DNA from 3 places in the Kitasatospora sp. NPDC088861 genome. Region 3 is predicted to be linked to each of the others. Evidence: predicted binding sites of a transcription regulator. Region 3 holds the regulator's gene; each other region holds the start of a gene.
The links. Region 3 encodes HrcA, which represses chaperone genes, less so after heat shock. Its sites were predicted from a motif close to TTNGCACTCNGNNNNNCNGAGTGCNAA; they were not measured.
Positions count from the first base shown of each region.

Region 1: groES (co-chaperone GroES) is a predicted target of HrcA. The motif match lies at 1,446-1,472, and genes of this name have one in related genera.
Region 2: groL (chaperonin GroEL) is a predicted target of HrcA. The motif match lies at 1,530-1,556, and genes of this name have one in related genera.

Region 1 covers NZ_JBIVJF010000014.1:147,606-150,879, forward strand. The annotation lists gene ACIP37_RS23570 (polysaccharide deacetylase family protein) at 1-103, shown strand, start outside; gene ACIP37_RS23575 (SAM-dependent methyltransferase) at 129-1,295, opposite strand; gene groES (co-chaperone GroES) at 1,613-1,918, shown strand; gene groL (chaperonin GroEL) at 2,035-3,274, shown strand, end outside.
Region 2 covers NZ_JBIVJF010000019.1:8,577-11,850, forward strand. The annotation lists gene thrC (threonine synthase) at 1-255, shown strand, start outside; gene ACIP37_RS26615 (MoaD/ThiS family protein) at 295-573, shown strand; gene ACIP37_RS26620 (cold-shock protein) at 1,163-1,366, shown strand; gene groL (chaperonin GroEL) at 1,713-3,274, shown strand, end outside.
Region 3 covers NZ_JBIVJF010000003.1:123,541-126,814, reverse strand. The annotation lists gene dnaJ (molecular chaperone DnaJ) at 1-1,008, opposite strand, end outside; gene hrcA (heat-inducible transcriptional repressor HrcA) at 1,085-2,119, opposite strand; gene htpX (zinc metalloprotease HtpX) at 2,383-3,274, shown strand, end outside.

The DNA of each region.
Region 1 (3,274 bases), on a different contig from region 3:
CGCCACGATGACCCAGATGTTCGGCGACCTGCTGGCCCGGATCCAGGAGCAGGGCTTCTCGGTGGCCCGGCTGGAGGACTACATCCAGGCGCCCGCCTCGTAGTCCGGGCGCCCGCCGCGCAGCCGCCTCAGGCGGGTCGGCCGAGCATCATCAGCGGCCCGTTGTCGGTGCGGCTGAGGATCACCGTGACGGCGTTCGGCCCGGAGGGCTTGAGCTGGCGGCGCAGCTCCTCCGGGGTGATCGCCATCCCGCGCTTCTTGATCACCACCGTGCCGACCCCGCGCTCGCGCAGCAGCGCCTTCAGCCGCTTGATGTGGAACGGCAGCACGTCGGTGAGCTCGAAGGCGTGCGCGTACGGGGTGGCCACCAGCTGGTCCGAGGTCAGGTAGGCGATCTTCGGGTCGATCAGCCGACCGCCCACCTGCTCGGCCACCTCGGCCACCAGGTGGGCCCGGATCACCGCGCCGTCCGGCTCGTACAGGTAGCGCCCGACCGGGCCGGCCGGCGGGTCGGGCAGGTCGCCGCCGGTGAGGCTGGCGGCCTGCGGCAGCAGGGTGGCGCGGTGCGGGCGGGCGGCCCCGGTGCCGAACCAGAGCACCGCCTCCTTCACGTCGCCGTGGTCGGAGACCCACTCCGCCTCGGCGTCGGCCGGGACGGCCTCGTGCGGGATGCCCGGGGCCACCTTCAGCGCGCCGATCGGGGTCCGGCGGCCGGCCTCGATCGCCCAGGAGAGCGGTGGGGCGTACGCCTCCGGGTCGAACACCCGGCCGCGCGCCGTCCGCCGCGCCGGGTCGGTGAACACCGCGTCGTAGCCGGTGACGTCCACCTCGGCGACGTCCGCGCAGCGCACCCGGACCAGGTCGGCCAGGCCCAGCGCGGCCGCGTTGGCGGCGGTGGCGGCGCAGGCCGCCGGGTCCTTGTCGACGGCCAGCACCTCGATCCCGGCCCTGGCCAGCGCCAGCACGTCCCCGCCGATGCCGCAGCACAGGTCGGCCAGCCGGCGGACGCCCAGCTCGGCGAAGCGGCGCGCCCGCCACTCGGCCACGCTGCGCCGGGTGGACTGCTCGACGCCGTTGGGCGTGAAGTACATCAGGTCGGCGTCCGCCCCGAACTTCGCCCGCGCCCGCTGCCGCAGCCGGGCCTGCCCGAAGGCCGCCGACACCAGCTCGGCCGGGTGCTCCCGCCGCAGCCTGGTGGCCAGCGCCAGCTCCTCCTCGGGCGTGAACTCGCGCAGTTCGGCGAGCAGGGCCTGGCCCTCGGGGGCCAGTAGGGGTTGGAGGTTCTCGGTGTCCACGGGGCCATTCTGGCGGGTTGGCGGCCCCACCGGCTCCGACGGCCGGCGCGGTGGGCGGGGTCGCGGTTCGCGGCGGGAGTCCGCCCGGGGCGGGGTGGTCGCACAGGAGTACGGCTCCGCGCCCGCGGTTCGGGATGCCCGGGCGCGCCGTTGGCACTCTGGTTGACTGAGTGCTAACACCGGCCTATGGTCGTCCTTGGCACTCCCCACTGGGGGAGTGCTAACGCGAAGACGTGTGCCTGACCCCCGCGACGGCAGGCCCACAGGTTCGCTCCTACCCGTTAGAAACCCCGTAATCTCCGAAGGGGAGCTCGGACGTGACCACCAGCAGCAAGGTTGCCATCAAGCCGCTTGAGGACCGCATCGTGGTCCAGCCGCTCGACGCCGAGACCACCACGGCCTCCGGCCTGGTTATCCCGGACACCGCCAAGGAGAAGCCCCAGGAGGGCGTCGTCCTGGCCGTCGGCCCGGGCCGCTTCGAGGACGGCCAGCGTCTGCCGCTCGACGTCGCCGTCGGTGACATCGTCCTGTACTCGAAGTACGGCGGCACCGAGGTGAAGTACCAGGGCGAGGAGTACCTGGTTCTTTCCGCCCGCGACGTTCTCGCCATCATCGAGAAGTAAGTCGTTCCGACCCGCCCCGGATCCGTGTCCCAAGTGACAGGGGCCCGGGGCGTGGTTGTTGGTTCACGTAGTCCGGCGGCCGGTGGGCCGGCCGAAGCCCCGAGGGAATAGGGAACATGGCGAAGATCCTGCAGTTCAACGAGGACGCCCGCCGCTCGCTGGAGCGCGGTGTCAACAAGCTGGCCGACACCGTCAAGGTGACCATCGGCCCCAAGGGCCGCAACGTCGTCATCGACAAGAAGTTCGGCGCCCCGACCATCACCAACGACGGTGTCACCATCGCCCGTGAGGTCGAGCTGGACGACCCGTACGAGAACCTTGGCGCGCAGCTCGTCAAGGAGGTCGCCACCAAGACCAACGACGTCGCGGGTGACGGCACCACCACCGCCACCGTGCTGGCCCAGGCCCTGGTCAACGAGGGCCTGCGCAACGTCGCCGCCGGTGCCGGCCCGGCCGCCCTGAAGAAGGGCATCGACAAGGCCGTCGCCGCCGTCTCCGAGCACCTGCTCTCGGTGGCCCGCGAGATCGAGGGCAAGGACGACGTCGCCGCCGTCGCGTCCCTCTCCGCCCAGGACACCCAGGTCGGCGAGCTGATCGCCGAGGCGATCGACAAGGTCGGCAAGGACGGTGTCATCACCGTCGAGGAGTCGAACACCTTCGGCGTGGAGCTGGACTTCACCGAGGGCATGCAGTTCGACAAGGGCTACCTGTCGCCGTACTTCGTCACCGACGCGGAGCGGCAGGAGGCGGTCCTGGAGGACCCGTACATCCTGATCAACCAGGGCAAGATCTCCTCCATCCAGGAGCTGCTGCCGCTGCTGGAGAAGATCCTCCAGGGCGGTGCCTCCCGGCCGCTGCTGATCATCGCCGAGGACGTCGACGGCGAGGCGCTGTCCACCCTCGTGGTGAACAAGATCCGCGGCACCTTCAACGCGGTCGCCGTCAAGGCCCCGGGCTTCGGCGACCGCCGCAAGGCGATCCTCGGCGACCTGGCCACCCTGACCGGCGGCACGGTCATCTCCGAGGAGGTCGGCCTCAAGCTCGACCAGGTCGGCGTGGACGTGCTGGGCACCGCCCGCCGCGTGACCATCACCAAGGACGAGACCACCGTCGTCGACGGTGCCGGTGACACCGAGGCCGTGGCCGGCCGCGTCGCCCAGATCAAGGGTGAGATCGCCGCCACCGACTCCGACTGGGACCGCGAGAAGCTGCAGGAGCGCCTGGCCAAGCTGGCCGGCGGCGTCTGCGTCATCAAGGTCGGCGCCGCCACCGAGGTGGAGCTGAAGGAGCGCAAGCACCGCCTGGAGGACGCCATCTCGGCGACCCGTGCCGCGGTCGAGGAGGGCATCGTCGCCG
Region 2 (3,274 bases), on a different contig from region 3:
GACGCCGAGGTGGTGGACGCGATCCGGCTGCTGGCCCGGACCGAGGGCGTCTTCGCCGAGACCGCGGGCGGGGTGACCGTCGGCGTGCTGAAGAAGCTGGTGGAGACCGGCCAGCTGGACCCGGCCAAGGAGACCGTCGCGATCAACACCGGCGACGGCCTGAAGACCCTGGACGCCGTCGCCGGGGCCGGGATGACCGCCGTCATCCGCCCGACCCTGGCGTCCTTCCACGACGCCGGCCTCGCGTCCGCCTGAATCCCCCCACCCCGCTGGGCCCTGTCCGCTAGGAGAACCATGAGCGCCAACGTCCGTATCCCCACCATCCTGCGCACCTACACCGGCGGCGCCGCCGAGGTGGCCGCCGAGGGCGCCACCCTGGGCGAGGTCATCGCCGACCTGGAGAAGAACCACGCGGGGATCGCCGCCCGCATCCTGGACGACGCCGGCAAGCTGCGCCGCTTCGTCAACGTCTACGTGAACGACGACGACGTGCGCTTCGCCGAGGGCCTGGCGACCGGGATCGCGGACGGCGCCAGCGTCTCGATCATCCCGGCGGTGGCCGGCGGCTGCTGAGCCGCGCCCCGATCCGGGCACCCCGCCCGAGCCGCTCGTCCGACCGGCCGTCCGCGCGTACGGAATTCCGTTCTCCGTACGCACGGGCGGCCGGCCGCATTTCGGCGGGAATATGGCGGGGTCAAGTCGGAGTAGAGTGTGGCTCGGTTGGGAACAGGGCTTCCCCTCATCCTCACCCGCGAATCACCCGCGAATCGCCGGACGGTCGTCCGGCCGCTGAGACCGGTCGGGTGCCTGGGCCGTGAAACATGTCAGGCAGATGTCAGAATTCCCGCGGGGATTTGCAGTAATCCGTCCGCTATGTCCGGCGTGAAATGCCGAATTCCTCCCGCTTTGGCCCGTCCTGCCCCTTGGCGTGGTGCCGGAATTCCCCGCAGCTGACCCTGTTGCAGAGGGCGTCGATCCGGATACATTCAGCCGCGGTCGACGTAATCACCCGCTCACAGGGCGCCGTCAGGCACCCCCGGCGGAGGGTTGCGGCGTGCACGGCTGCGCCCAGGGGGGGTTCCCCGGGCCGGCCTTCAAACCAGACCCGGGCCCGCGACCTGCGGGCGCGTGAAGGGCCAGCACAGCACTAGGGGAGTTCGGAATGGCTCAGGGCACCGTCAAGTGGTTCAACGCGGAGAAGGGCTACGGCTTCATCGCGGTCGACGGTGGTGCGGACGTCTTCGTCCACTACAGCGCGATCCAGATGGACGGCTACCGCACCCTCGAGGAGGGCCAGCGGGTCGAGTTCGAGATCTCCCAGGGACAGAAGGGCCCGCAGGCGGACATGGTCCGCGCCGCGGTGTGACCCCCTTCCGACCCCAGGAGCTCGGCGCGGCCCACGGCTGGTGACCACTCGCTTCTCGACGGGCCCGTGCGACACGCGTCGTACGGGCCCGTCGGCGTTCCCCGGCGGGGAGTTGCGCGGGTCGGCGGGAGCGCCCCGGGCGGCTCGCGGGATCGCGATTGGGCTTGCACTCGACCACCCCGAGTGCTAATTATTGGCGTTAGCACTCACAGCGTGAGAGTGACAGCGGACCGGGTCGGTGAGGCCCCCGGGAGCGGTAGGGGAAAGGACCCCCGCACACCAGGGCCGTCCGTCGCGGGCACCCCTTGGTCCGAGCAGTCGACCGTGTCCCGGAGGACCACTTCTGATGGCCAAGATCATCGCCTTTGATGAGGAAGCTCGCCGCGGCCTTGAGCGTGGCATGAACCAGCTCGCCGACGCAGTGAAGGTCACGCTCGGCCCCAAGGGTCGCAACGTCGTGCTGGAGAAGAAGTGGGGCGCCCCCACGATCACCAACGACGGTGTCTCCATCGCCAAGGAGATCGAGCTCGAGGACCCCTACGAGAAGATCGGCGCGGAGCTCGTCAAGGAGGTCGCCAAGAAGACCGACGACGTCGCGGGTGACGGCACCACCACCGCCACCGTGCTCGCCCAGGCCCTGGTTCGCGAGGGTCTGCGCAACGTCGCCGCCGGCGCCAACCCGATGGCCCTGAAGCGCGGCATCGAGAAGGCCGTCGCCGCCGTCTCCGACCAGCTGCTGGCCCAGGCCAAGGACGTGGAGACCAAGGAGCAGATCGCCTCCACCGCCTCCATCTCGGCCGCCGACACCCAGATCGGCGAGCTCATCGCCGAGGCCATGGACAAGGTCGGCAAGGAAGGCGTCATCACCGTCGAGGAGAGCAACACCTTCGGTCTGGAGCTCGAGCTCACCGAGGGCATGCGCTTCGACAAGGGCTACATCTCCGCCTACTTCGCGACCGACCTGGAGCGCATGGAGGCGACCTTCGAGGACCCCTACATCCTCATCGCCAACTCCAAGATCGGCTCGGTCAAGGACCTGCTGCCGCTGCTGGAGAAGGTCATGCAGAGCGGCAAGCCGCTCGTCATCATCGCCGAGGACGTCGAGGGCGAGGCCCTGTCGACCCTGGTCGTGAACAAGATCCGCGGCACCTTCAAGTCCGTCGCCGTCAAGGCCCCGGGCTTCGGCGACCGCCGCAAGGCCATGCTCGGCGACATCGCCATCCTCACCGGTGGCACCGTGATCTCCGAGGAGGTCGGCCTCAAGCTGGAGAACGCCGGCATCGACCTGCTGGGCACCGCCCGCAAGGTGGTCATCACCAAGGACGAGACCACCATCGTCGACGGTGGCGGTGACAGCGAGCAGGTCGCCGGCCGCGTGAACCAGATCCGCGCCGAGATCGAGAACAGCGACTCGGACTACGACCGCGAGAAGCTCCAGGAGCGCCTCGCCAAGCTGGCCGGCGGCGTGGCCGTCATCAAGGCCGGCGCGGCCACCGAGGTGGAGCTCAAGGAGCGCAAGCACCGCATCGAGGACGCCGTCCGCAACGCGAAGGCCGCCGTCGAGGAGGGCATCGTCGCCGGTGGTGGCGTCGCGCTGCTCCAGGCCTCGGTCGCCTTCGACAAGCTGGAGCTGGAGGGCGACGAGGCCACCGGTGCCAACATCGTCAAGGTCGCGCTGGAGGCCCCGATCAAGCAGATCGCGACCAACGCCGGCCTGGAGGGTGGCGTCGTGGTGGAGAAGGTGCGCAACCTCCCCGCCGGTCACGGCCTGAACGCGGCCACCAACACCTACGTCGACCTGATCGCCGAGGGCATCATCGACCCGGCCAAGGTGACCCGCTCCGCGCTGCAGAACGCCGCCTCCATCGCGGCGCTGTTCCTCACCACCGAGGCCGTCATCGCCGACAA
Region 3 (3,274 bases):
CTTGGTGGGCGTCTGCACCTCGACATGCACTATCAGGTCGCCCCGGCCGCCGCCGCGCAGGTGCGTGATGCCGCGGCCGTGCAGCGGGATCGACTGGCCGGACTGGGTGCCGGGCCGGATGTCGACCTCCTCCAGCCCGTCCAGGGTCTGCAGCGGCACCTGGGTGCCGAGGGACGCGGCCGTCATCGGGATGGTGACGGTGCAGTGCAGGTCGTCCCCGCGCCGCTGGAAGACGGTGTGGGTGGTCTCGGCGATCTCGACGTACAGGTCGCCGGCCGGGCCGCCGCCGGGGCCGACCTCGCCCTCGCCGGCCAGCTGGATCCGGGTGCCGTTGTCGACACCGGCCGGGATCTTGACGGTCAGGGTGCGCCGGGCGCGGACCCTGCCGTCGCCGGCGCACTCCGGGCACGGGGTCGGCACGACGGTGCCGAAGCCCTGGCACTGCGGGCAGGGACGGGAGGTCATGACCTGGCCCAGGAACGACCGGGTGACCTGGGAGACCTCGCCCCTGCCGCGACACATGTCGCAGGTCTGCGCGGAGGTGCCGGGGGCCGCGCCCTCGCCGCTGCACGTGGTGCAGGTGACGGCGGTGTCGACCTGGAGTTCCTTGGTGGTGCCGAAGGCGGCCTCCTCCAGGGTGATCTCCAGCCGGATCATGGCGTCCTGGCCGCGGCGGGTGCGCGAGCGCGGGCCGCGCTGGCCGGCCGCGGCGCCGAAGAAGGCGTCCATGATGTCGGAGAAGCCGAAGCCGGCCGCCCCCGCGCCGAAGCCGCCCGCGCCCCCGCCGCCCGGCGAGAGCGGGTCACCTCCGAGGTCGTAGACCTGGCGCTTCTGCGGGTCGGAGAGCACCTCGTAAGCGGCGTTGATCTCCTTGAACCGCTCCTGCGTCTTCGGGTCCGGGTTGACGTCCGGGTGCAGTTCGCGTGCCAGGCGCCGGAAGGCCTTCTTGATCTCGTCCTGCCCCGCATCCCGTCGGACGCCGAGTACCGCGTAGTAGTCCGTGGCCACCAAATGCTCCGCTTGTTCCGCCTGTAGTAGTGCTGCGACTGGACACCGCCGTCAGAGGTTCCGACGGCGGCCTGTGCTACGACTCGGCCAGGATCTGGCCCACGTACCGCGCCACCGCACGCACCGCCCCCATTGTGCCCGGATAGTCCATCCGGGTCGGACCGATCACACCCAGTTTGGCCACGCTCTCGTCGCCCGAACCGTAACCGACCGACACCACCGAGGTGGAATTCAGCCCCTCGTAGGCGATCTCCCGCCCGATCCGGACCGTCATCGCGGCGTCCGCCGTCTCACCCAGGAGGCGGAGCAGGACGACCTGCTCCTCCAGGGCTTCCAGCACCGGCTGGATGGTCAGGGGGAAGTCGTGCCCGAAGCGGGTCAGGTTGGCCGTGCCGGCCAGCATGATCCGCTCCTCGTTCTGCTCGGCGAGCGCTTCGAACAGCGTCGCCAGGACCGTGCTGACGGTCGGGCGGTCCGGCGGCTCGAAACCCGCCGGGAGCTCCTCCAGGAACCCCGGCACGTCCGGCAGCCGCTGGCCGACGGCCCGCGCGTTGATCCGGGCCCGCAGGTCTGCCAGGACCGTCTCGCCGACCGGGCCCGGGCAGTCGACCATCCGCTGCTCGACCCGGCCGGTGTTGGTGATCAGGACCAGCATCACCTTGGTCGGGGCCAGCGCCACCAGCTCGATGTGCCGGACGGTGGACCGCGACAGCGAGGGGTACTGCACCACCGCGACCTGCCGGGTGAGCTGGGCGAGCAGCCGCACCGTCCGCATGACCACGTCGTCCAGGTCGACGGCGCCGTCCAGGAAGTGCCGGATCGCCCGGCGCTCGGGGGCGCTCATCGGCTTGACCTCGGCGAGCTTGTCGACGAACAGGCGGTACCCCTTGTCGGTGGGGATGCGCCCGGCGCTGGTGTGCGGCTGGTGGATGTAGCCCTCCTCCTCCAGCGCCGCCATGTCGTTGCGGACGGTCGCCGGGGAGACTCCGAGGTTGTGCCGCTCCACCAGGGCCTTGGAGCCGACCGGCTCCTCGGTGCCCACGTAGTCCTGGACGATCGCGCGGAGCACGGCGAGCTTGCGGTCGTCCAGCTGGCGAACCTCACCGGCCATGGGGCACACACCTCCGTCTTCGCACGTTGTCCGTTCGTGTCACGCATGCTGCTGCCCGCTCCGGGAGGATCCCGGCTCCGGCACCCGCTTTGGCACTCTGAACCTGCGAGTGCCAAAACCGTACCTGCCAGTGTAAGGCCCGGGCCCAACGGCAGGAACGGCCCGGCCGGAGTGATCCTGCCCGCAGTTCCCGGCGCGGGGGTGGTGCCGCGGGGCCGTCCGGGTGGCAGCATCGAAGACGACGGCGAATGGAGGAGCAAGCAATGTCGAGCTCGGGCCAGCACACCCGTTTCGCGCCCGACCGCGGTCTGACCGGCCGCATGGTCGTGACGATGTTCGTGATCGGGCTGCTGTACGTCGGTTTCACCGGTCTGCTGATCGTGCTGCTGCGCGGCGCCTGGCCACTGATCGTCCTGATCTCCGGCGGGCTGTTCGTGGCCCAGTTCTGGTTCAGCGACAAGATCACCGAACGGGCGATGGGCGCCCACCAGGTGACCCCTGAGCAGTACCCGCAACTGCACGGCACCATCGACCGGCTCTGCGCGCTGGCCGACATGCCCAAACCCCGGGTGGCGGTCGCCGACAACGACATGCCGAACGCCTTCGCCACCGGCCGCAACCCGCAGAACGCCGTGGTGTGCGTCACCACCGGCCTGCTGCGACGGCTGGAGCCCGAGGAACTGGAGGGCGTCCTCGCCCACGAGCTGTCCCACGTCGCCCACCGGGACGTCGCGGTGATGACCATCGCCGGCTTCCTCGGCGTCCTCGCCGGGGCCATGACCCGGATCGCCATGTACGGCGGGTTCATGGGCGGCAACCGCAACAACAACGACCAGAACGCGGCCATCGTCGCCCTGATCATCCCGCTGGTGTCGATGGTCGTCTACGCCATCAGCTTCCTGCTCACCCGGCTCCTGTCCCGCTACCGGGAACTCGCCGCCGACCGCGCCGCCGCCCAGCTCACCGGCCGGCCCAGCGCCCTCGCCTCCGCGCTCACCAAGGTCACCGGCCAGATCGCCGCCATCCCCAGCAAGGACCTGCGCCAGGCGCAGCCCTACAACGCCTTCTACTTCGCCCCCGCGCTGAGCGCCCGGGAGACCGCCTCCCAGCTGTTCTCCACCCACCCGACGCTGGAGAAGCGCCTGGAGCAGCTGG